3 regions of the Lysinibacillus sp. GbtcB16 genome follow, and region 1 is predicted to be linked to each of the others. Evidence: riboswitches for the same ligand, from Rfam matches in the RefSeq annotation. Region 1 holds a riboswitch; each other region holds the start of a gene.
The links. A riboswitch is a leader RNA that binds a small molecule or an ion and turns the genes downstream of it on or off. The one in region 1 is predicted to bind cyclic di-AMP.
Positions count from the first base shown of each region.

Region 2: another riboswitch for cyclic di-AMP. It lies ahead of KVT27_RS03045 (M20/M25/M40 family metallo-hydrolase); the one in region 1 lies ahead of KVT27_RS09810 (TrkH family potassium uptake protein).
Region 3: another riboswitch for cyclic di-AMP. It lies ahead of KVT27_RS18105 (APC family permease); the one in region 1 lies ahead of KVT27_RS09810 (TrkH family potassium uptake protein).

Region 1 is NZ_JAGXJV010000001.1:1,941,889-1,949,135, forward strand. Features, by position in the region: gene KVT27_RS09785 (hypothetical protein) at 1-211, opposite strand, end outside; gene KVT27_RS09790 (hypothetical protein) at 356-988, shown strand; gene KVT27_RS09795 (hypothetical protein) at 1,393-1,677, opposite strand; gene KVT27_RS09800 (hypothetical protein) at 1,697-1,882, shown strand; gene KVT27_RS09805 (potassium channel family protein) at 1,964-2,623, opposite strand; gene KVT27_RS09810 (TrkH family potassium uptake protein) at 2,646-3,983, opposite strand; cyclic di-AMP (ydaO/yuaA leader) riboswitch at 4,152-4,292, opposite strand; gene KVT27_RS09815 (hypothetical protein) at 4,569-4,718, opposite strand; gene KVT27_RS09820 (hypothetical protein) at 4,896-5,126, opposite strand; gene KVT27_RS09825 (DUF2798 domain-containing protein) at 5,953-6,444, shown strand; gene KVT27_RS09830 (sigma-70 family RNA polymerase sigma factor) at 7,062-7,247, shown strand, end outside.
Region 2 is NZ_JAGXJV010000001.1:617,582-624,828, reverse strand. Features, by position in the region: gene KVT27_RS03060 (acetyl-CoA C-acetyltransferase) at 1-106, opposite strand, end outside; gene KVT27_RS03055 (alpha/beta hydrolase) at 313-1,284, shown strand; gene KVT27_RS03050 (S-ribosylhomocysteine lyase) at 1,336-1,806, opposite strand; cyclic di-AMP (ydaO/yuaA leader) riboswitch at 2,045-2,191, shown strand; gene KVT27_RS03045 (M20/M25/M40 family metallo-hydrolase) at 2,414-2,782, shown strand; gene KVT27_RS03040 (YneF family protein) at 2,882-3,100, opposite strand; gene sirA (sporulation inhibitor of replication protein SirA) at 3,200-3,625, opposite strand; gene KVT27_RS03030 (lmo0954 family membrane protein) at 3,968-4,324, shown strand; gene KVT27_RS03025 (PspA/IM30 family protein) at 4,340-4,978, shown strand; gene liaF (cell wall-active antibiotics response protein LiaF) at 5,090-5,773, shown strand; gene KVT27_RS03015 (sensor histidine kinase) at 5,770-6,810, shown strand; gene KVT27_RS03010 (response regulator transcription factor) at 6,785-7,247, shown strand, end outside.
Region 3 is NZ_JAGXJV010000006.1:10,103-17,349, reverse strand. Features, by position in the region: gene KVT27_RS18105 (APC family permease) at 95-1,918, opposite strand; cyclic di-AMP (ydaO/yuaA leader) riboswitch at 2,038-2,187, opposite strand; gene KVT27_RS18100 (PepSY domain-containing protein) at 2,401-2,919, opposite strand; gene KVT27_RS18095 (PepSY domain-containing protein) at 3,012-3,677, opposite strand; gene KVT27_RS18090 (sensor histidine kinase) at 3,674-4,972, opposite strand; gene KVT27_RS18085 (response regulator transcription factor) at 4,969-5,658, opposite strand; gene KVT27_RS18080 (Nramp family divalent metal transporter) at 5,872-7,137, shown strand.

The sequences.
Region 1 (7,247 bases):
CCTTTAATTCTTCTCCAAATATGTTAAGAACCTTCTTACTTTCTTCATGATTAGCATCCAGTTCTAGTACTCTTAAATTTTCTAATTTTGTATTTTCAGAAAGAACAATTTCGGGATTGTTCTCTTCATAGTTAACATCCACACTATAGCTGCAAGCCGTTTGCATTAACAATAATCCAAGTAAAGCACAAACTGTTAACCTCTTTTTCACGACTCTTTTTCCACCTTCTTTTAAAATTTAATAACTTTAGTTAATACTTACATATTATACAATAATCTAAACTAGTATATACAAATATTGCCACTTAGTATATAATGGAAATTGAATTACAAATACAGGGGGGGTTGTTAAAAGATGACAGCAATAACTGGAAATAAGTTACTTAGTTCGTTGTTCTTTAGCTTTGTGTTATTTTTAGTTTTTAGTTGCAGTAGCCTTTTAGTCCATGCAGCCGAAAGTGATTCAGAATTACTACCCTTTGAAGATTTAGAATTTGTGACAGATGATAGGTATAGCGTACCAACAGAAGACGGTGGCATGATTTTGTTTGAATCAGAAGAAGATTACCAATCTTATCTGAATAACAGCATACAACCTTTATGTGCTACATGTAATCAGACAACTCAGACAACACTTGAAAAATACACTGTTTCACGCGCATTTATTGGTTATCACCCCGCTACACCAGGTTGGGATAAAGTGAAAAGTGTATCCATCGCTGGCGGAATCACTTGGAGTATAAACGGCTCCTTTGCACAAGGTTCATCAACGTTCGGTATTTCATTTTCACATAGTTTTACATCTACAAGGACTTATGAATCGCAGTACCCTACTAAATATATCCGTGTTGGTGTTAGAAAAGATGTTATTTACCACAAAGTAAAAAATGTAGTAAGAAATCCTATGGGTACAATTATCAACACGTATATCACTGAAACTGCAACTCCATATGGTGATACGTATACGGAGTTAATGTATAGAAATTAATTAGCTATTTAAAAGTAGTACAAGTATAAATATCATGTTACGAAAACCCAACTACAAATTTTTTTTGTAGTTGGGTTTTTAAATTAACGAAAGTATTGAAAGCAACTCAAGCAAAATCTTTATTCATTAAAATAGAATAAATCCATGCGCCAATTATGGGGTACACTCATAAGTCATACCCCACAACCCTTGCTATATCAGCATTTCTAGGCTTACCTAAAAATACTGTTTTCATAAATGCCAGGTTTTTTGTAATAAGGGGTTATAAAAGTAAATCAACTGGGGTAAAAGTGAGGTACTACCGTTTTTGAAAGTTTGTACCCCACTTTATTAGTTTGCATAATAATTATTATATGGCAGGTGTATAAAAAAATCACTACTCATTTAGAGAGTGATTTTTTGTTTTATATAAAACTGTTCATGGCCTCTTTAGTTTCAATTGAGTACGTTTCTTCTTCTATGATGATAGGCTCATTTCGATCAATCCTAAATTTACTTTGAGGTGGTCGTTTCATATCCTCTTCAATTAACCTCTTTACATACTTACTGACGTTTCGTGGCTTCCCAGTCAACGGGTTTGTTTGTTCTGCATGATTTAATAGTGCGAGATCGTGTTCGCAATGGTAATTGTCCAATTTTCTTCGCCATTTAGATGAAATGGAAATACGTAAGATTTTTCGATTACTCAAATTATAAAGGCGATGGCCCATGAACATCATTGATTTTATTGGGTTTACATTATGCGGAGGCATCATTGTTTTGTGGGTAGCCGATAAGGTTGAAAACTTGGTGTATAATCTGAAATCGATGCTTGGAGAAACTATAGATGAGGCTGTTACTGTAGTAATGAAAGTTGTACCTAAAAAGAAGAAACATGATGAATTAGAGGTTTAGTTTAAATAAATCCAGGTACTCATTCGAGCACCTGGCTATTTGTTTGCTACATTATTTACCTTATCAAAGCTAAATATTCTCTTAGTCATTTAAACTTGAGAACCTTGCTAAATCACTTCTTTTACCAATAGTTACTAACAGATCTTCTCTTTGTAGTAATTCCTCAGGAGATGGTGAAACGATAATATCTCCAGTTCTTATTATTGCGATTACACTAACGTTGAATTTAGCACGAATGTTCAGCTCTTTTAAGTTCTTACCAACCATTTTTGAAGGGATAATAATTTCTTCTATATTATGATCCTTAGAAAGTTCAATATAATCGAGAGTGTTTGGTGAAAGAAGTTGATTGGCAACTCGGTCTCCCATATCCCTTTCAGGATAGATAATCCAATCCACTCCTATTGCTTCTAAAACTTGACCGTGACGTTTTCCAATAGCTTTTGCGATTATTTTTTTTAATCCAAGATTTTTAAGTAGCATACAAGTCAAAATACTTGCTTGAATATCATCACCAATTGCTACAATTATACAGTCAAAGTTGGTAATTCCTAAGGATCTAAGTGCCTTCTCATCCGTAGAATCTGCAATAACTCCGTGTGTGTAAAAAGTTTCAGCATCTTCTACACTCTCTTCATCTAAATCTATACCCAAAACTTCTTGCCCAGCTTCATGTAATCTTCTTGCGATACTGGTTCCAAATCTTCCTAATCCTATCACAGCATATTGTTTTTTATCCACTCTCTATACACTCCCCGTTTATTTATCCAATCATTATTTTACCTTTTGGACGTCGGTATGCTTCCTGTTTACGTCTTTTAGTAATTGCAAAACCTAATGTAAGAGGTCCTAATCTCCCCACAAACATTGTTAAAATAATTATAAAACGACCAATTGGTGAAAGCTCAGGCGTTAACCCCATCGATAAACCAACAGTACCGAATGCTGAAGTGGCTTCAAATAGATACATTATAAATACATGACCTTTTTCCGTAATACTTAACATGAAAGTGACAACAACTACTATCATGATACCACTCATTGCGACAGTTAGTGCCTTTAGGATATTTTCAATAACAATACGACGTTTAAATAAAACTACTTCTTCTTTTCCTTTTAGTTGAGAAAGGGCAGTTATAATTAATACTGCGAACGTAGTGACTTTAATACCACCTGCAGTCGAACCTGATCCTCCTCCAATGAACATCAAAAAGATGGTTAAGAACAAGGTTGCATGAGTTAAATCTCCCATAGATAATGTATTAGCACCAGCAGTTCTAGGTGTAACACTATGGAATAAAGCGCCAAGACCTTTTCCTGTTGGAGATAAGGAACCTAATGTTTTTACATTACTATACTCAAATAAGAATATTAAAATAGTTGCTCCAACAATAAGGATAAGCGTTGTGCTTAAAACAACCTTTGTGTGTACCGAGAAAGTACGAATTTCACGATATTCATAAAGTTCATTAATCACAATAAAACCTAATCCCCCTAAGATGATAAGAGAACTAATTGTTAAAACTACAATGGGATCGTCAACATAATCAGTTAAACTGTTAAACCCTCCCATTAAATCGAAACCAGCATTATTAAAATTTGAAATGGCATGGAAGAATCCATAATAGATTGCTTGACCAATAGACATATCAAACGAAAAACGAACGGCAAGCAATATACCACCAATACATTCAGTTATGACAGTGAAAATTAATATCCGTTTAACTAATCTAACTACGCCAGCAGTTGAATTTGTATTAAAAGCTTCTTTCAATAACAACCTTTCTTTTAAAGAAATTTTTTTCCCTAATAGAACAAATAAAAAGGTTGCAAATGTCATAAATCCTAGCCCACCTACTTGTATTAGGATTAGAATTACAATTTCTCCAAACAATGAAAATGTTTCACCGGTATCAACAACTACAAGACCTGTAACGCATGTAGCCGACGTAGCAGTAAATAATGCATCTAAAAATGCTAGACCTTTACCATCTTCTGTTGCTATAGGTAGAGTTAATAAAAAAGCACCTATAAAAATTAGAATAGCGAATCCCAAAACAAGAATCTTTGCAGGATCAAGATTTTCTTTTAAGCTCTTCATTTTTATCTCCTAAGTGTGGTACATAGTAATACATTACTTTACCCAAAATTTGAATTTATATGAATCATGTGCGGAATAAAAACCATTCGCAACCCTTTTATTGGAAAATAAAAAAAGACCGATCTAAACAAGCAATAAAAAATTACTGAGTTAGGCGGTCTTCTTTATGACCTCCTTCGCTTTAGCCGACGAAGTTAGCTGACGGGTAGGATGGCGAAAGAGAATATCTCATCCTTTCTGCAAGGCAGAATTAACCCCAAAATAATGGGTCCTCCGTTCTCAATTGTTGAGATTTGGCCGATATTTTATTAGTTCTGATTTACGGAATTATTGTACTCCTTCATATAAATTTTGTAAACAAGGAAAATATTTATCTATGCTTATTAAACTGATCACTCCATTGGTGTATGTTGTAACATATTAAATATCGGAGGAATTCAATTAATATTCAAAATTAAGCTCTAGAAACATTTCTCGGTCTTCTTTAATAATAATTTTTAATATAAGGTGTCACCACGCTCTGATAACCCTGTAACACGCATTTCTTGTGCTTTAATATCATTCCTAATCGATTCTACCCCAGCGTTAATTGTCTAGTTTCGTGCGTATTACGGCTGAATCAGATGCATCGTTCTTAACATCCTTGTCTCGATTACGGTTGTAAGTGAGCACCCCAATAAAAGCATCTAATACTGTACATAAAATTCCGATTAAAGCTTCTGTTTGACTGTCCATGTCAACACCTCACAAATAAAAATAGCACCGCTCGGCAAAGTGCATTGCTTAGGTCTTGTTGTATAAAAATAGCCCTCCACAGCTGATTGTGGAAGGCAAAATATAATGCTAGTTATATTGCGTATAATTTTGTTCAAGAAAAAACCCCACCTATTGGTGAGGTTTAAACTAAACGAATTAATAAGTAGTAACTACAATATTAGAATCACCATCTTTAATGCCACCTGTTACAACTAACTTAATGTGATAGGTAGTGCCCACCATTAATCCACCAATTCTAACACCATAACTTGTTTCTGTTAATATAGGGTTGTTATAGTTTGGGTTAAAATTAGGACCATCAAATACTGCAACAAGTGTTGAATCAATCCAAGTTATTCCTCCATCAGTTGATTGTTGTACCTTCATACTTGTGGATCCTATTGCGGGATTAATTTTGAAAGTTAATTCACCATTTCCTTTATAACCATCAATTCTAAAATCGTTTTGTGCGCTGTTCTCGTCTTATAACTTTTCGGTTTTATAACGAGCCTTCACCGTACAGGCGACTTTCATCGCATACGGCGATCCATCAGCAGTAAATTTAGTACTTATTTCCCCCTCAACATCTTAATTTTATTTGAATATTAAATCAATAGTACTTGGACAAGGTAAAGAAATCTTAACCTGCCTAGGTCCTTATCATTTTAAACAATAAAAATAACGCTAGCTTATGCTGCGTTTGCTTCTTTAATTCATATTTGAATGCAAATAAAAGACCACTATATTAAGTGATCTTTTTAACAAGGGAATGATTTATTTTTTACATATTATTCTTAACAAAACATGTAAACTGGGGTAATGCCTTATCTCTTAAAAAATATGGGCCGGCCGTGTATGTCATGCTTGGAACTAGTCTGTCAAGCGCAGGTCGGTCGTCGGTCTGTCTTTCCCTAATATTTAGGTTTTGATAAATACCAAGGGAGGAAAACCTTACCGCTCCGACCTACCTCCGAGTTTCCATTATATTTCCTTTCACAAAACATGATACATGTTTTTCATTTGTTCCTTTTGTTACATCTGTTCCTTTTGTTCCCCAATCGCGCCCTATTATTGAATAAACTATTGCATGCTGCCCTCATATTGTGCAGTAACATATATTTATAATTCCCACCAAAACCTTCACAGAATTGTCACTTACTAAGTATTTATAAAATTTATATACTTACTCAAGTAACGAAAGGAGTGTTGACGTATGCCAACTACTAGAAAAGAAAGTCTATATTTTGGTTTAATAATGTGTTTTGGAATGGTACTTTTTATGACCCTTTATAACTTCTACCTTAATGATATATTTGGACAAATTTCTTTCTTAGGCGGAATTACTGATTTTTTAATAGGTTTTATTGTTGCTATCATTCTTGACTTGTACCTAGTGGGACCTATAGCTAAAAAAATAGCTTTCAAATTAACAGCAAATACATCAAATGTTCTATTTAAGATTCTAACATTATCTACATGCATGGTTATTGGAATGGCTTTTTTTATGTCTATTTATGGTTTGATAACAAGTTATTTTCACAATGGATTGTATTCCAATTCGATTATCAAAGAATTCCTTTCTGTGTTTTGTAGGAATTTTATTGTAGCATTGCCTTTGCAAATTATTATTATGGGACCAATTGTACGTTTTTTATTTAATAAGTTTATAAAAACTTCTCAAAATAACTTAGTACTAAAAAATTAAGTTGAAACATATTATTTACGTTTCAAGTAACCTTAGAGATTTATTCTTTTGGGTTACTTTTTTACTGAACATTTTCTTTCAAGTATGCAAAACCACTTTTAAAGGTTATCTAAAAAGACACAACTCCTTTTATAGGAATTGCGCCCTATTCGACTAAAGCCCCTATTAGTTCAATAATCAATATTAGGAAATTTATTTACTTCACACAAGAAAAAGTCAGTAAAAACGGAATTCATTATCTTCTAATAAATTCTTCTTCACTACTAAAATGTTCACGCGGTGTACCTTCACGTAAATCTAGAACTGAAAACCAACTTGTTTAAGTGCTATAAAATAATGTTCGATTGTACGATGATAGTTCACCACTATTTGGCCAATCCAAGGCTATTTCTTTACCCCTCACAGAAATAGCCATCGACGATCCAATTACCACGTTTATCCCCTGATTGCTTACTAGCCAATGAACCTCGGCTGGCATACGGGTCGTTGTACTCCTGATTTTCTTCCTGATCGATGACCGCCGACACTCAGCCGTTTGCAAAAAAAAATAAAGAACCGAACCTTTTTTTGATAGAGAGACAATATAGTGTGTAAGCTTACTTAGGAGGACCCTCTGAATGCAAAATGAATATATGTACCAATTACTCACAAAAATGAAAGAAGGTGATCAACAGGCGTTTCGTACGATGTATGATGCCACCTATCAGGACGTCTACCGGACAGTCTCCTTTCTGGTCGATCATCAGCAGGATCGGGAAGATGTCATGAATGAGATCTATATGCAAATGTGGACCTCCCTTGCT
Region 2 (7,247 bases), 1.3 Mb from region 1:
TAATAACAATGCTACCTAAAGTTACAGCTGGTACGTCTTTTAATGTCCCCTGAAATGAGCCTATAGCTGTTCGTACAGCACTCACGATTACTACCTCATTTATCATGTCCATTCTCCCCTTTTCCCCGTTCAAAAATCAACACTGCTGCATATGCTACTAGCAGATATGTATATTTTAACAAATATTTTGACGATTTTCGATAATAGAAATAATCGCAGTTTTGCCAAAGTTATTGTAAAATGTTGACGTGTTTTAAACAATCTCAGTTGGGAACATTACAAATAAGAAACAGCATGTGGAGGTGTTTTATGATGAAAAAGAAGATGCTTTTATTCTCTGGTATTACAACAACGCTTGCCGCAGCAGCTACTGGTCTGTTCGGCTTCGCGCTTTCCAATAAATTAATGTATATTCAACAAAAAGATCCTGAATTTGTTCGTGAACGAGAAACGACAGCCAAACGCTTTGATGAGGCTTGGTACAATAAAAACTTGAAATGCGAATTAAATATTGATTCTCCTAATGGTTATACGATTCGAGGAATTATGCTTCAGCCGTTGCAAACCAATAACACGATCATCATATGTCACGGTGTTACCGAAAATAAAATAAATTCCGTTAAATACGCTCGGCTATTTGAAAGGCTTGGCTATAATTCAGTCATCTTTGACCATCGCCGTCATGGCGAATCTGGTGGCAAAACAACTAGTTATGGCCACTATGAAAAAAATGATCTTGATGCAGTAGTCAATACAGTGAAAGCCATGATTGGTGAAGATGCAATACTAGGTATTCATGGAGAATCTATGGGTGCAGCAACAATGTTACTTTATGCAGGTACGGTTGAAGATGATGCTGATTTTTATATTTCTGATTGTGCATTCTCCGATTTTTCCATGTTGCTCAAGCAAATTGCCAAAACTGAATTTAAATATGGCTCTATTATTCCCATTCGTTTTGCCGATTTCTTTGTCCGCCTCCGGGACGGCTACTCCTTCAAAAGTGTGACCCCCGCCGAAGCAGTGACCCATATTGAAAAACCTGTACTTTTTATCCATAGTATCCCTGATTCATTTATTCCAGCGTCCATGTCACTAGATCTTTACAATAAAAAAGTAGGTCCTAAAAAATTAAAGCTATTTGATACTGGGGCACATGCCCAATCCTTTAATGAAAATATGGATGAATACGAAGATTTAATTCATGATTTTTTAGAAAGTTTTATTTACCAAAAAATAAATCGGGATTCTTCCTCCTCCAATGTCATTCCATTCCATTTTTAACGCAAATAAAAACCTTGCTTTTATTATTCCCGCAAGGTTTTTTTTCCATATTTATTCTTCAAAAACGATATGCCATTCCTCTCGTTTCGCTAAAAATTCCTTCGCTAATGCTTGTGCTCCTTCTAAGCTATGACTCGCAGCCCAGCCACATTGTACCTCATTACATGCAGGCACTGCTGTCGCCTTTGTCACGTCAGTAAATGTTTTTTCTAAAATAGTTAATAGGTCCTCATAATCTTCATGATTAATAAGGGATACATAGAAGCCTGTCTGGCAACCCATTGGACTGAAATCAACGATATGGTCAGAATAATTACGAATGATATCCGCAGATAAATGCTCTAAGGAATGCAAAGCTGGCATTTCCATATGCTCTTTATTAGGTTGCTTCAAGCGAATATCATATTTGTACACTTCATCGCCATTTTTCCCTGCTTTAACTCCCGCTAACCGAACATACGGGGCTTTTACTTTTGTATGATCTAGATCAAAGCTTTCTACATTTGTCTTTTCGCGTTCCATATTTAACAGCTCCTTTTCTATGAATACTATTTATTATAGCTAGTTTTTCTAAAATTAGTGGGAATATTTTAAATTGCTAGTTTTTTTATGTTTTCATAGAATATTTCAAACGAATAGAGTTAAAAATTTTTTCATTCTTGTTTCTAAAAGACTGCTACACATCTTACTAACATAAGAAATTGCTTTGTAAAAAAAATTTTTACAGCCTTTTGTTAAAGAATTTCATAGTCAGTTTCAAATTTCTAAATCGCTGAAGCCAGTTGAGACAAGGAAATCAAATATTTACAGATCATTAGAAAATCCAAGGGGTGAATCCTTTTTAGGTAGGGCTACTCAAAGGTCCCAATCCGACAGTTAACCTCGTAAGCGTTATATGAGAAGGAAAATGGAGCCATATTCATTATTTGAATTGGAAAATTTCAGAATCCATTGAGGACGAGCATCTCGTTTGATGGATGGAACGTTATGAATTGGGTCGATGACATAGTCATTAATGAAAACGAATTCTTTCTGCCTAAGTGAGAGCTTCATTCTCAGTAATTAAAGTAGAAATCGGAGGGAAACAAACTATGAACAAGCAAAAAAATAAAGGGATCTTTTATGGCTGGTGGATCGTAGCTATTTAAACGCATTCCAGAAATTATTGATGCGAGGCACATATGACCTTCACACCATTTCAACACCTTCACTTTATAATAATATAGATCTTTGTACATTAGTCGCCCCTTTTGTCAAAGAAATTGTCGGTGAGGAAAACTTACAGATAGACGAAGAACCTTTAGCTGGTACAGAAGATTTCTCTTATATTAGCCAGCGTGTACCAACGATGTTTATGTGGGCTGGATCGAACGGTTTAGGAAATCAAAACTATTCACTTCATAATCCCAATATTATTTTAGATAAGGGTGTTCTACCGTTAGGTGTAGCTGTTGTTGTACATAGTGCAATTAACTGGCTGAATGCTTCTCTTCATTAAAAACAAGGGGATGTCTCAACCATTTTGAGACATCCCCTTTTATGAGTCCATGTAAAAAGCAACCAGTTACCTTAACCAGCTGCTCCTTAAAAATTCCAATTATTTTTGGAATTTATTCATTTGTGCCATCATTTGACGTACTTGCTTTTCAGACGGCGTACGACCCATTTGTGCCATCATCATACGAATCATTTGCTCATTAATAGGTGGGTTTTCTTTTAAATATTTCATCATAGCTTGACGAGCGAAATAGAAACCAAGTGCCGCTCCCGCTGCTAATGCGATAATTACGATAATAATCCAGCCCCATGTAGGCATACAACCAACCTCCTCCACTACAATATACCGAGAAAAAACTCTCCACGCTCCATTATACACCAAATGATAGCATGTTACTATATATTGTAGTGAATTTTCCTAGTGCATTGTATACTTCATAGGTTTCAACCACCCACATTCATTATCTTGTTTATTGAAAGCAATGAATCGTTCACTCATTTTGGCAAGCATTTGAAATAAATCTAAATCTAGCATTCGTGAACCCTCACAATAAACACAAATCTTACGATCCACTAAATAAATAGCCATTTTGCCTTTTATCGGATGTTCTAAAAACAAAGCATTACGAGCTCTTTCTAAATGTGCATATTTGGAATCAAGTTGATGCTCCAACATTGCTGCTATTTCATCAAAACGAACGGATTCACATATATACGCAAGCTCTTTTAAGGATTTCTCATTGGCGTCTTCACAGCCTTGCATCATCTCTAACAACTTTCGCTCTCTGCCAAAAATAAACGTTAAATGCTCTTCTTTTATCTTATATATGGAATAGGTTCTCACCAGAAATCCTCCTTCGCTCAGTTTATTTTCCATAAGTATAGCTCATCCCATCTTGTTAATTTGTCAAACGGAGGAAGGTTTCATCTTCTATTTTTGTCGAAAAGCTTCTAGTTTAGGATCTAAAAATTACTTTATGGCAGATGATAATTAGCTCTTAAAATGAACTGCTATTTTTCAATGAAAACAAGCAAGATACACTCATTGTGTACATCAAAAACCCACTTTTATTGCAGCCTAGATAGTTCTCAGCCTCAAGACCTAGTAGAAAATCAATTTCGAGTCCGTTTTAGACAATCTTGTAAATCGGTAACATAAAGGTACAAACGAAAGGAGCTAAAACAAATGAGAAAATTTCTTTTATTAACTGGAGGCGTTATCGCAGCATGTGTTGCACTAGCCTTAATCGGACCATTGGCAGGCTTACTATTCTCCGGATTATTTGTAGCACTAGGGATGCATTTTTACATGGCGAGCAAGTCTAATTTCGGTAAAATCTTTTGGTTCGCGGTTGGTCTAATCGGTATCCTATCAGCAGTATCGAACATTCCTGCAATGATTGGTCTTGCAGCAATCGCAATTGTCTATGTCATTTATAAAAAATGGAATGGCGAAGATGTAAAAATCCCAACAATTGAAAGTAAAAAAGAAGAAGACCCATTTACAAACTTCGAAAAAGAATGGTCAAATTTAACAAAATAAAAGGAGAGAATGAATATGAATTTATTTCAACGTTTTAGATATACAGTAGAGGCAGACTTACATCAGTTATTTGATAAGAAGGAACAAAAAAATCCAATTGCTATGTTAAACCAGTACATCCGTGAAGCTGAAAAACAAACAGAAGAAACAGGTAAATTATTAGAACGTCAAGGACAATTAAAAGAAAAGCTTGAGCAAGAATATCAACAAAATGCAGATTTACTTGCTAAACGTGAATCTCAACTGACATTAGCACAAACTAGTGGCGAGCAAGATTTAATTGATTTTGCAACAGATGAAGTGACAGCTTACACTGCCCGTAATCATACATTACAGGCAAGTATCGAAGCAAGTACACGTGAATATTTCGAGCTAGAGCGTAAATTTGAAACAATGAAACATAAAATTAAAGACATGAAAGTTCGTCAATTACAGTTAATGGGCAAAGAAAATGTCACTCGTGCCCATCATCAAATGGATGGTATGATAGCCAAAAACAATAAAACAAATTTTGAAGATTTGGAAGCTTATATTGATAAATTGGCTTATCAAATTGACAAAGATCATGAAGTTACAACATTTGAAGCAAGATTGGCACAATTAGAAAAAAAAGCTTCAGAGCAAAGCTCTCCACTGCTAATTGAAAATAAATAACATGTTATAATGGAAGCAATGCGCCAACTCTAACCGGCGCATTCTTTCACGTTTAAAACAGAGGGTCCCATTCCCTCTTTTATACTATTAGTAGAAAGAAGGGTGACCCTCTTGCAAAATTTCACTACAAATAAGCTCACATTTTGGGTACTATGCTTCTTTTTACTCGTTTTTATGGAGCTTACTATTTTTAATAATGGTGGCGCCTTTTGTTTATTGATTGGGGCCGTACTGCTTTATTTAAGCTTTGCTAAAAAAGTCCGCTTTTTTAAATGGACCGGCATATTCTTCATTGCGATTGCATTATTCACAATGTGGAGCCTCCGTCTATTCATTGTCATTATGCTCTTATATATGCTTTATCAATACTTACAACGAGAAAATGAACCAAAAATAGTTGGTGCTGAGCTTTTTGAAAAACTATCTACCTCGAAAAATGACTTAATTGGCACCATACCAGCACCAACAGAAGCATACAAATGGCAAGATGTGCAAATTCAACGTTTAGCAGGAGATATCACAGTTGATACAACTCAAACGATTTTGCCTGCTGGCACAAGTCTAATTACGATTCGTCAAGGGATTGGTAAAGTTCAAATCTATATCCCGTATGAAATACCTTTTCGTATACACTATACGACCCTATTTGGTGAGCTTACTTGCTTACATGTGGGTCCACAACGTATTTTAAATGAAAGTGTTAGCTTTTCTGATGGAAATCCTGAGGATGCAAAACGCATTTTAATTATTCATGTTGCAACATGGCTTGGAGATTTGGAGGTGCTGCGTAAATGATTGCCTTTATCTCAAGATTATTTACCTTATTATTCATTTTAATGAGTGCTACATTCGGATTGCTTGTTGCAGTATGGGGAAATCCTGATGAGAAAACTTGGGAACCTTTATGGCGACAAAATTATGATAATTTTCCTCTCGGCGGAATTATTGTAGTCAGCCTATTTGCTCTTAGCTTCCTTTTTACCAGTTGGATTAGTATGACTGCTCGTGCCCGAGAAGCTCAAGCAACGAAAATTATAAAGCAGTTAATCGAACCTGATTTTGTGCTTTCTAAAAAGCAAGCCCTTCCGAAACCATTAAAAAAAGCACTTGTGCAAACAAGTGAATTAATAGATACACAGCGTAAAAGTCTACAGCGCTTATCCAATGAACGTGCAGAAGCTCATGACAAAATTATACAGGAACGTATCATTGCTGAACGTCAGCGTCTGGCTAGAGAATTACATGATTCTGTGTCGCAGCAATTATTTGCAGCCTCCATGTTGCTTTCTGCTTTAACGGAAAATGACGAAAATGCGACTAGCTTAAAGCAAGTGGAAAAAATAGTTCAGCAAGCACAGCTCGAAATGCGTGCATTATTATTACACTTGCGACCTGTTGCACTTCGCAATAAAACACTTGCCCAAGGCTTAGAGGAATTAATTATCGAGCTTCAGCAAAAGGTTTACTTCCATATTGAATATGAGCTAGAAGAAATGGCATTAACGAAAGCAGAAGAAGATCACCTATTCCGCATTGCCCAGGAAGCCCTCTCTAATACACTTCGACATGCCAAAGCAAGTGAGGTTGAATTGTTGCTTGTTGCACGAGATGACTTAGCCATTTTACGCATTCAAGATAATGGTTTAGGCTTTGATGTAGAGGCAGATAAATCCACTTCTTACGGCTTGCAAAATATTGCTGAACGAGCTGTTGAAATTGGCTGCACATATAAAATTGTGTCAGTCCCTGAAGAAGGAACGATTGTCGAAGTTAAAATTCCACTACATAAAGAGGAGGTCAATGACAATGATACAAGTGCTCATAGTGGATGATCATGAAATGGTGCGTATCGGCGTTTCGGCGTACTTATCCGCACAGCCAGATATTACAGTTGTGGGAGAGGCTGAAAACGGGCAAGAAGCAGTTGAGCGTGCCCTTGCCCTAAAGCCTGATATTATTTTAATGGATAATGTTATGCCCATTATGACTGGTGCTGAGGCAACAGCAGAAATTTTAGCCGCATGGCCCGAGGCAAAAATCATGATGGTGACTAGCTTTTTAGATGATGACAAAGTCTACCCTGCTTTAGAGGCAGGGGCAGTGAGTTATATATTAAAAACATCTAATGCTAAACAAATTGCAGAAGCCATTCGTAAAACAATGGGTGGCGAAACGGTATTAGAGCCAGAAGTTACATCTAAAATGATGCACCGTATGCGCCACGGCAATAATACACCCCTTTACGACCACCTTACTGACCGTGAAATGG
Region 3 (7,247 bases), on a different contig from region 1:
GAATTTAATGGTATTCTGCGACTTTTTAATTGTAAACGTTCGTGTTTTCAATCAACGTACTGATTATAACAGACAATTTTCTAGCATGCTAGCATTATTTTGATAAATGAAAAGGTACTGTCATAATCACGACATTTCTGTGAAATAACAATGTTGTACGTATTAATAAGCTTGATTGATTGTGAAGCATATGATGCCAGCCCTTTTTCGGTAAAAATTGAGGGATGACAACCGTTACTTTATGACCTGTTTTCGCACATTGATGGTCCACTTTATCTATAAATTTGATCAATGGTTGTGTGATGCTACGATAAGCCGAATAATAGGTTACTAGTCGAATGTCTGGTTGCCAAGCCTGCCACTTTTCTTCGAAGGCTTTTGCATCAGCTTGATCGAAAGCCACATAAAAGGCAATAATTTTATCAACCTTTAGTGATTTCGCATAATGAAGGGAATTTTCAACCACCTTCGTTATACCAGCTACTGGTACGATGAATACATTTCCTTCAATAGTAGCGACTTCCTCTTTACTCAATCTCAGCTGTTCTCCAACGGCTTGATAATGAAGCTTGATCCGATGAAATACAAAAATGATAATTGGTAAAAAGACAAACACTGGCCATACCTGAGGCAACTTCGTTACAAAAAACATCATCGCTACGATAAACGAAATAGCTGCACCAATTGTGTTAATCGTAAATTTTGCCATCCAGCCAGTAGGTTTTTCACGCCACCATTTTCGCATCATTCCCGTTTGCGCTAATGTAAACGGAATAAATACCCCAACAGCATAGAGTGGAATTAAATGCTCTGTTGCCCCATCAAATAAGATGATTAAGACAATGGCTGCTAGCCCTAGCATCATAATGCCATTAGAATACCCTAGGCGATCCCCACGCATTTGAAATATTCTCGGAATAAAACCGTCTTTTGATAAATTGACAGCAAGTAGAGGAAATGCTGAATAGCCCGTATTTGCTGCAAGTACCAAAATCATCGCTGTTGTACCCTGTACTATATAATAAAAGAAATTTCGACCAACACTTGCTTCTGCTAGTTGGGAAACGACTGTCGCTTCCGAAGTTGGCGCAATTCCGTAAAAATAAGCTAAACTAACAATACCGATAAATAAAACCGCTAAGATTCCGCCCATTGCTAACAATGTTTTAGCAGCATTATTAGGAGCAGGATTTCTAAAATTAGGGATTGCATTCGATATAGCTTCTACCCCTGTTAAAGCTGAGCTCCCTGTCGCAAATGCCTTTAATAATATAAATAAACTAATCCCTGCGACAGGTGTACCTATCTTTGGATGCAGCTCTGCTGGCACCTGACCTGTTGCAACATTATAGAGCCCCATCCCAATCAACACTAGCATAACGACTACAAACAGGTAGACAGGGTATGCCAAAACAGAGGCGGACTCTGTTACACCACGTAAGTTCAAGACCGTTAAAAAAATCACAAAGATAATAGCAATTGGCACATTGTATGGGTGCAGACTTGGAAATGCCGATGTAATTGCATCTGTCCCTGCTGATACACTTACCGCTACCGTTAAAATATAATCAACGAGCAATGAGCCACCTGCTACAAGACCTGCGTTCACACCTAAATTTTCCCTAGAAACTACATAAGCGCCGCCCCCGTGTGGATAGGCGAATATAACCTGACGATATGATAAAGTCAGCGCCACCAATAGGACAACGACCCCTACCGCAATCGGTAAAGAATACCAAAATGCTAATGTTCCCACAGTCATCAGGACAATTAAAATTTGTTCCGGTCCATAGGCTACGGAAGACAAAGCATCGGACGATAATATTGCCAATGCCTTTGTTTTACTAAGCTTTTGTTCCCCTAACGCATCGGATCTTAATGGTTTGCCGATTACATAACGTTTAAATGAGGATTTCATCAATAAACACCTTCTAGTTTCTTAGATTGTGTTTCGCCTTCCTAAATGAGATCAAAAAACGCCTACAAGTCATCACTAAATAAGACTTGTAGACGCTCATCTGTCTGCCAAGCTCCAACTTTTCTGCTCTTAACGCTTACGAGGTTAGCTGTCGGATTCGGGCCTGAGTAGCCCTACCCTTCAAAAGAAGAGATTCACCCCAAGGATTGCTTATGCGCTCCGTCTAAAATGGGTCCCCCGCGTCTAGTTTGCTTCAGCGATTTAGAAATTTGAAACTTTAATAATGATGTCATATTACGCCTGTCGATTAAAAAAGTAAAGAAGAAAATTTTTATTTTTTACAAGTGAAATACATAGACTTTTTGAAAACATTGTTAATATCCATGGTAGAAATTAATTTACCCGCGAATACCTAATTTAAAGGCATTTTACAACAAAAAAAGCCTTAAAAGTATGCTCTACTTTTAAGGCAACAACTATTATTAGTCTTCCATATCTTGTTCAAAATCAACAATTTCTCCTGTAATCGAATCAACATCAACATCATATTCATATTGCCCATTTTTTAACTCAATTTCATAAATACCATCATCTAATTTAATTTTTGTGACTGTACCCTTTGCTTTTGTTAGAGCCGCTTCAATAGCCTTTTCTTTACTTATAAGGTTAGTAGCAGTATTAGCGTTAACCCATTCATTATCATCGTCATCTTGACGCTCTTTCTTCTGCTTAAGTAATTTACCAGTATAGGCATCGAATTTTAAATCATACTCTTCTTTATCAGCATGCACCTCTACCTCATAAACAGAGCGGTAGCGGTTTTGATCTAGTTCAATATCTGCTACTGTCCCATCCACTACTGATAATGCTTTCTTTTCGATTTCTTGCATGGATAGGATCTTTTTTTCTTGTGCACTTCCTGATAATAAAGTTGTTGAACCAATTGCCGCTCCAACACCAAGAGTCACCACTAATGCAGGAATCATCATTATTTTTTTCATGTTCATCTCTCCTTTGTTTTATCTGCTTTTAGCTTACCAAGCAAAGATGATAGAACTATAAGAGGAACATTAGAATTCCATGAGAAAACTCTTTAATCGTCCCATGAAACAGAAAGGACCTTTCCAGATACAGCATGAATTTGGAACGTGGCTTCTTCATGCTCTGTTTCAATTTCAACTAAATAATAACCGCCCTCCGCAGTATCTTCAAAATCTACAGAATCCACTTTCCCTGTTAATTGTTGCAGCGCTATATCAATGGCTTGCTGTTCGGTAATAATGTGAGGTTTTTCAGGCTGATTTAATGGTTCTACATCTTTTTCAGATAACACTTCACCCGAATAGCCATCTACTGTTATATCTTTTTGCTTATGCTCCTTTTCAACACGTGCGGTATAAATGGTATCTGTGAGCATGACGCTTTCTACCTCACCATATTTTTCTTTCACCATTTTTCTTATTTGATTTTCTGTTAACAATAATTTACTTTGCCCTTTTTGCAACGTTAGATCAGAAACCTGCTGTGTTGTAGCATCAAGCATGGCTGTATATTTCAAATTCTCACGTGTAAATTGTATTTCAAATGAATTTCCACGCTTTTTTACTTCTGAAACTTGACCCTTATAAATAGCTTCGATATGGCGTATGGCCTCCGCTTCACTGAGAGGCTCCTTTTGAAAATAGCGATTTTGAATAAACCAAAGCACTCCGCTACAAAGAAGGATAATCACAATAAGTATTAAAACCCACTTTTTCATTGCTGCCCCTCCTTTGGTATACACAAGGTAAAACTTGAACCTTCTCCAACTGTACTTTCCACATCTATGGTGATGCCCAATTGTCCCGCAAGTTCATGTGCAATCGCAAGCCCTAAGCCAGAACCGCCTGTTTTACGATTACGATCCTCTGTGACACGGTAAAAACGCTCAAACAAATGTGAAACATGCTCTGCAGGAATACCGACGCCAAAATCCTGAATCGTCATTCGTACATGCGTAGTAGTTTCAGCTGTGGAAATATGAACGTCATCCTCACTATATTTCCTAGCATTATCAAGCAAAATAAAGAGTAATTGCTTCAAAATTTTTTCATCACTGTCAATAAATTGTGGTGCTTCTTCTGCGTCGACTATAAAATTCCGATGGTATGCCTGCTGCATTTGTGCAGCCACTTTATTAAGGAAGGGAGCTAGCTCTAGCTGTTCAATATGAATATCCATATGCTCATTATTTTTGGCTAGCTCTAATAATTGTAATACCATTTCATGCATACGAGAAGATTCATTTGCAATAGCCTGTAGCGATTCCTGCGCTACTTCACGATTGTCAAAACCTCTTCGCAAGAGCAACTTTGCATAGCTTTCAATGACAGTAATGGGCGTCTTTAATTCGTGAGAAGCATTTGAAACGAATTCCTGTTGCTTTTGATAGTGCTGTTCAAGCTTCTCCATCATCATATTGAACGTTCGATTAATTTTTGCTAATTCATCCCCACCTTTAGCTGGGATGTCCATTTTTTCATATTTTCCCGTCGATGCACTTTTGCGCATTGTCGCATTTAAGCGTTCTAGTGGTAACAAAATTAGGCGACCGAGTGCCAAGCTCGCTAAAAAGATTGGAATGGTGGCAATAATGGACACAACGATCAAAATAGCCTTTAATAAATCCAGTGTACTTTCTACTTCCTCCATGGATTGCTGTAAGGTGATGTCCACAATTGTCCCATCCATCCAAATAGTAGGCATTGTATAGGCAATAGAAGTAACATCTGGCATGTCTAGAGTGGCCTGAACCTTGGTCTTTAAATTTTCTCCACCATATACATAGATAGCACCACCAGCTGGCATATATGCTCTTAATACCTGCTGTAGGTTGGTTTGTGTATTTAACTGGCTTAATGTTGAGCTTAAATCATTCGCTCGTGTATGAAGTTGACTATATTCCGTATTATAGGCAAATTTCTCGTACAAAAAGTAAATTCCACTGTTAGTTGCCACTAAAATTACTAGCATTAATAAAGTGGTAAGTAGATGAATTTTTGTTTTAAGCTTCATGATTTATTTTCCTTCAGCACATAACCTACACCGCGAACTGTTTGAATAATGGGTGTTACATTAGCGATTTCAAGCTTTTGGCGCACATAACGAATATAGACATCCACAACATTTGTATCTCCGTAGTAATCAAAGCCCCATACCGTCTCTAATATTTGTTCCCTTGTGAGCACCTGCTTAGGATGCTTCATTAGATATAACAATAAATCGTATTCTCTAGGAGTCAGTTGGATCTCCTTACCATAATAAATAACTTCTCTTGTCTGCTCATCGATCGATAACTGTCCAAACGATACACCAACCTTTGTTGGACTAGCCTTTTGAGAAAACCGTAGTGCATTCCGGATACGGGCCAGTAATTCTTCAATTTCAAAGGGCTTTGTCACATAATCATTAGCTCCCAAATCCAATCCCTTTACCTTATCCTCCACCTCACTTTTAGCAGTCAGCATAATAACTGGGGTCTGTGATTCTGTTGCGCGAATACGCTTTAGTACATCTATGCCACTCATTTCGGGTAACATAATATCCAGTAAGATTAAATCCCATTGCTGCTCACGATATTGCAATAAACCGTCTGCTCCTGTATGGGCCATCACCGCTTCATAGCCTTCAAACTGAAGCTCTAACTGGAGCACTCTCGCAATATTTTCTTCATCTTCTATAATTAAAATTCGATTGCTCATGTCGAATCAGTCCTTCATCTTTTCTTTCATCGTAAACGATACAGGTAAGGAAAGTCTAATTAGAAATTGATGAGAAATGTGCATACTTATTTTTTAAAAATTTTAAGCAAAGCGCTTCCCTTTTTCTAATCCTAGCGTTAGAATACTATTATCTTATTTTCCTCCAGGAAACTTTATTTCACAAACGATACTTTTTGAAATGAGGGAACAAATATGGTATACAAACAAGTCACAAAATCGTCTGCTGAGGCGGTTTTAGATGGAGATATAAAAGGTTGGCGACGGTTTTTACCTTTTCTTGGACCTGCATTCATTGCAGCGGTCGCCTATATTGATCCTGGCAATTTTGCCACAAATATTACAGCTGGCTCTCAATATGGTTACTTACTCCTTTGGGTAATAGCCTTTTCTAATTTAATGGCGGTGCTCATCCAATCCTTATCTGCCAAGCTTGGTATTGCGACAGGAAAAAATTTACCTGAGGTGGCACGTGAACATTTTTCTAAAAAGACATCTATATTTCTTTGGATTCAGGCTGAATTAGTCATTATTGCTACCGACCTTGCTGAATTTATAGGTGCCGCATTAGGGCTTTATTTGTTATTTAATATCCCTATGCTTCCAGCAGCTATCATTACAGCAGTCGGATCATTTGCTATTCTAGAGCTTCAAAGAAGAGGCTTCAGAGCCTTTGAGGCAGGCATTTCTGGCATGGTTTTAATTGTCGTATTAGCATTTGCCTTCCAAACATTTTTAGCACAGCCAGATTGGGGCGAAGTAGCGTTTGGTATGTTCACGCCACAATTTGAAGGGGTGGATTCATTACTATTAGCAACAGGTATTTTAGGTGCGACCGTCATGCCCCATGCTATTTACTTACATTCTTCTTTAACACAAAGTCGTATTATCGGTCGTAATGAAGAAGAAAAAAGACGAATTTTCCGTTTTGAATTTATTGATATTATCATCGCTATGATCATTGCAGGAGCCATCAATATGAGTATGCTCATTATCGCGGCAGCAGTATTTCACACACAGGGGATTGTAGTAGAGGATTTAGATGTTGCCTATAACGGCCTAAAGAATGCTCTCGGCCCAATGGCTGCCATTTCCTTTGGTCTTGGTTTACTAATTGCTGGGCTAGCTAGCTCCTCTGTAGGGACATTAGCAGGTGACGTAGTAATGCAAGGCTTCATTCAACGAAAAATACCACTTTATTTACGGAGAGCCATTACAATGGTGCCTCCGTTAGCGATTATTGCATCTGGTGTAAATGCAACCCATGCGCTCGTTCTTAGTCAGGTTGTGTTATCTTTCGGTATTGCATTCGCCCTCGTCCCTCTCGTTATGTTTACAAGCAAACGAGACATTATGGGTGGTTTAGTGAACCACCGTATTACTACTATTTTAGGCTGGTTTGTAGTTGTCATCGTTGTGGCATTAAATATTTACTTACTAGGTGAAACAATATTTGGATAAAATAGTGAATTAATAGACTAACAAAAGGCATCGAGAAGAAAAATCTCGATGCCTTTTTGTTGATAATCTAAAGGTGATAATTATAGACAAATTTACTACCATTGGATCCT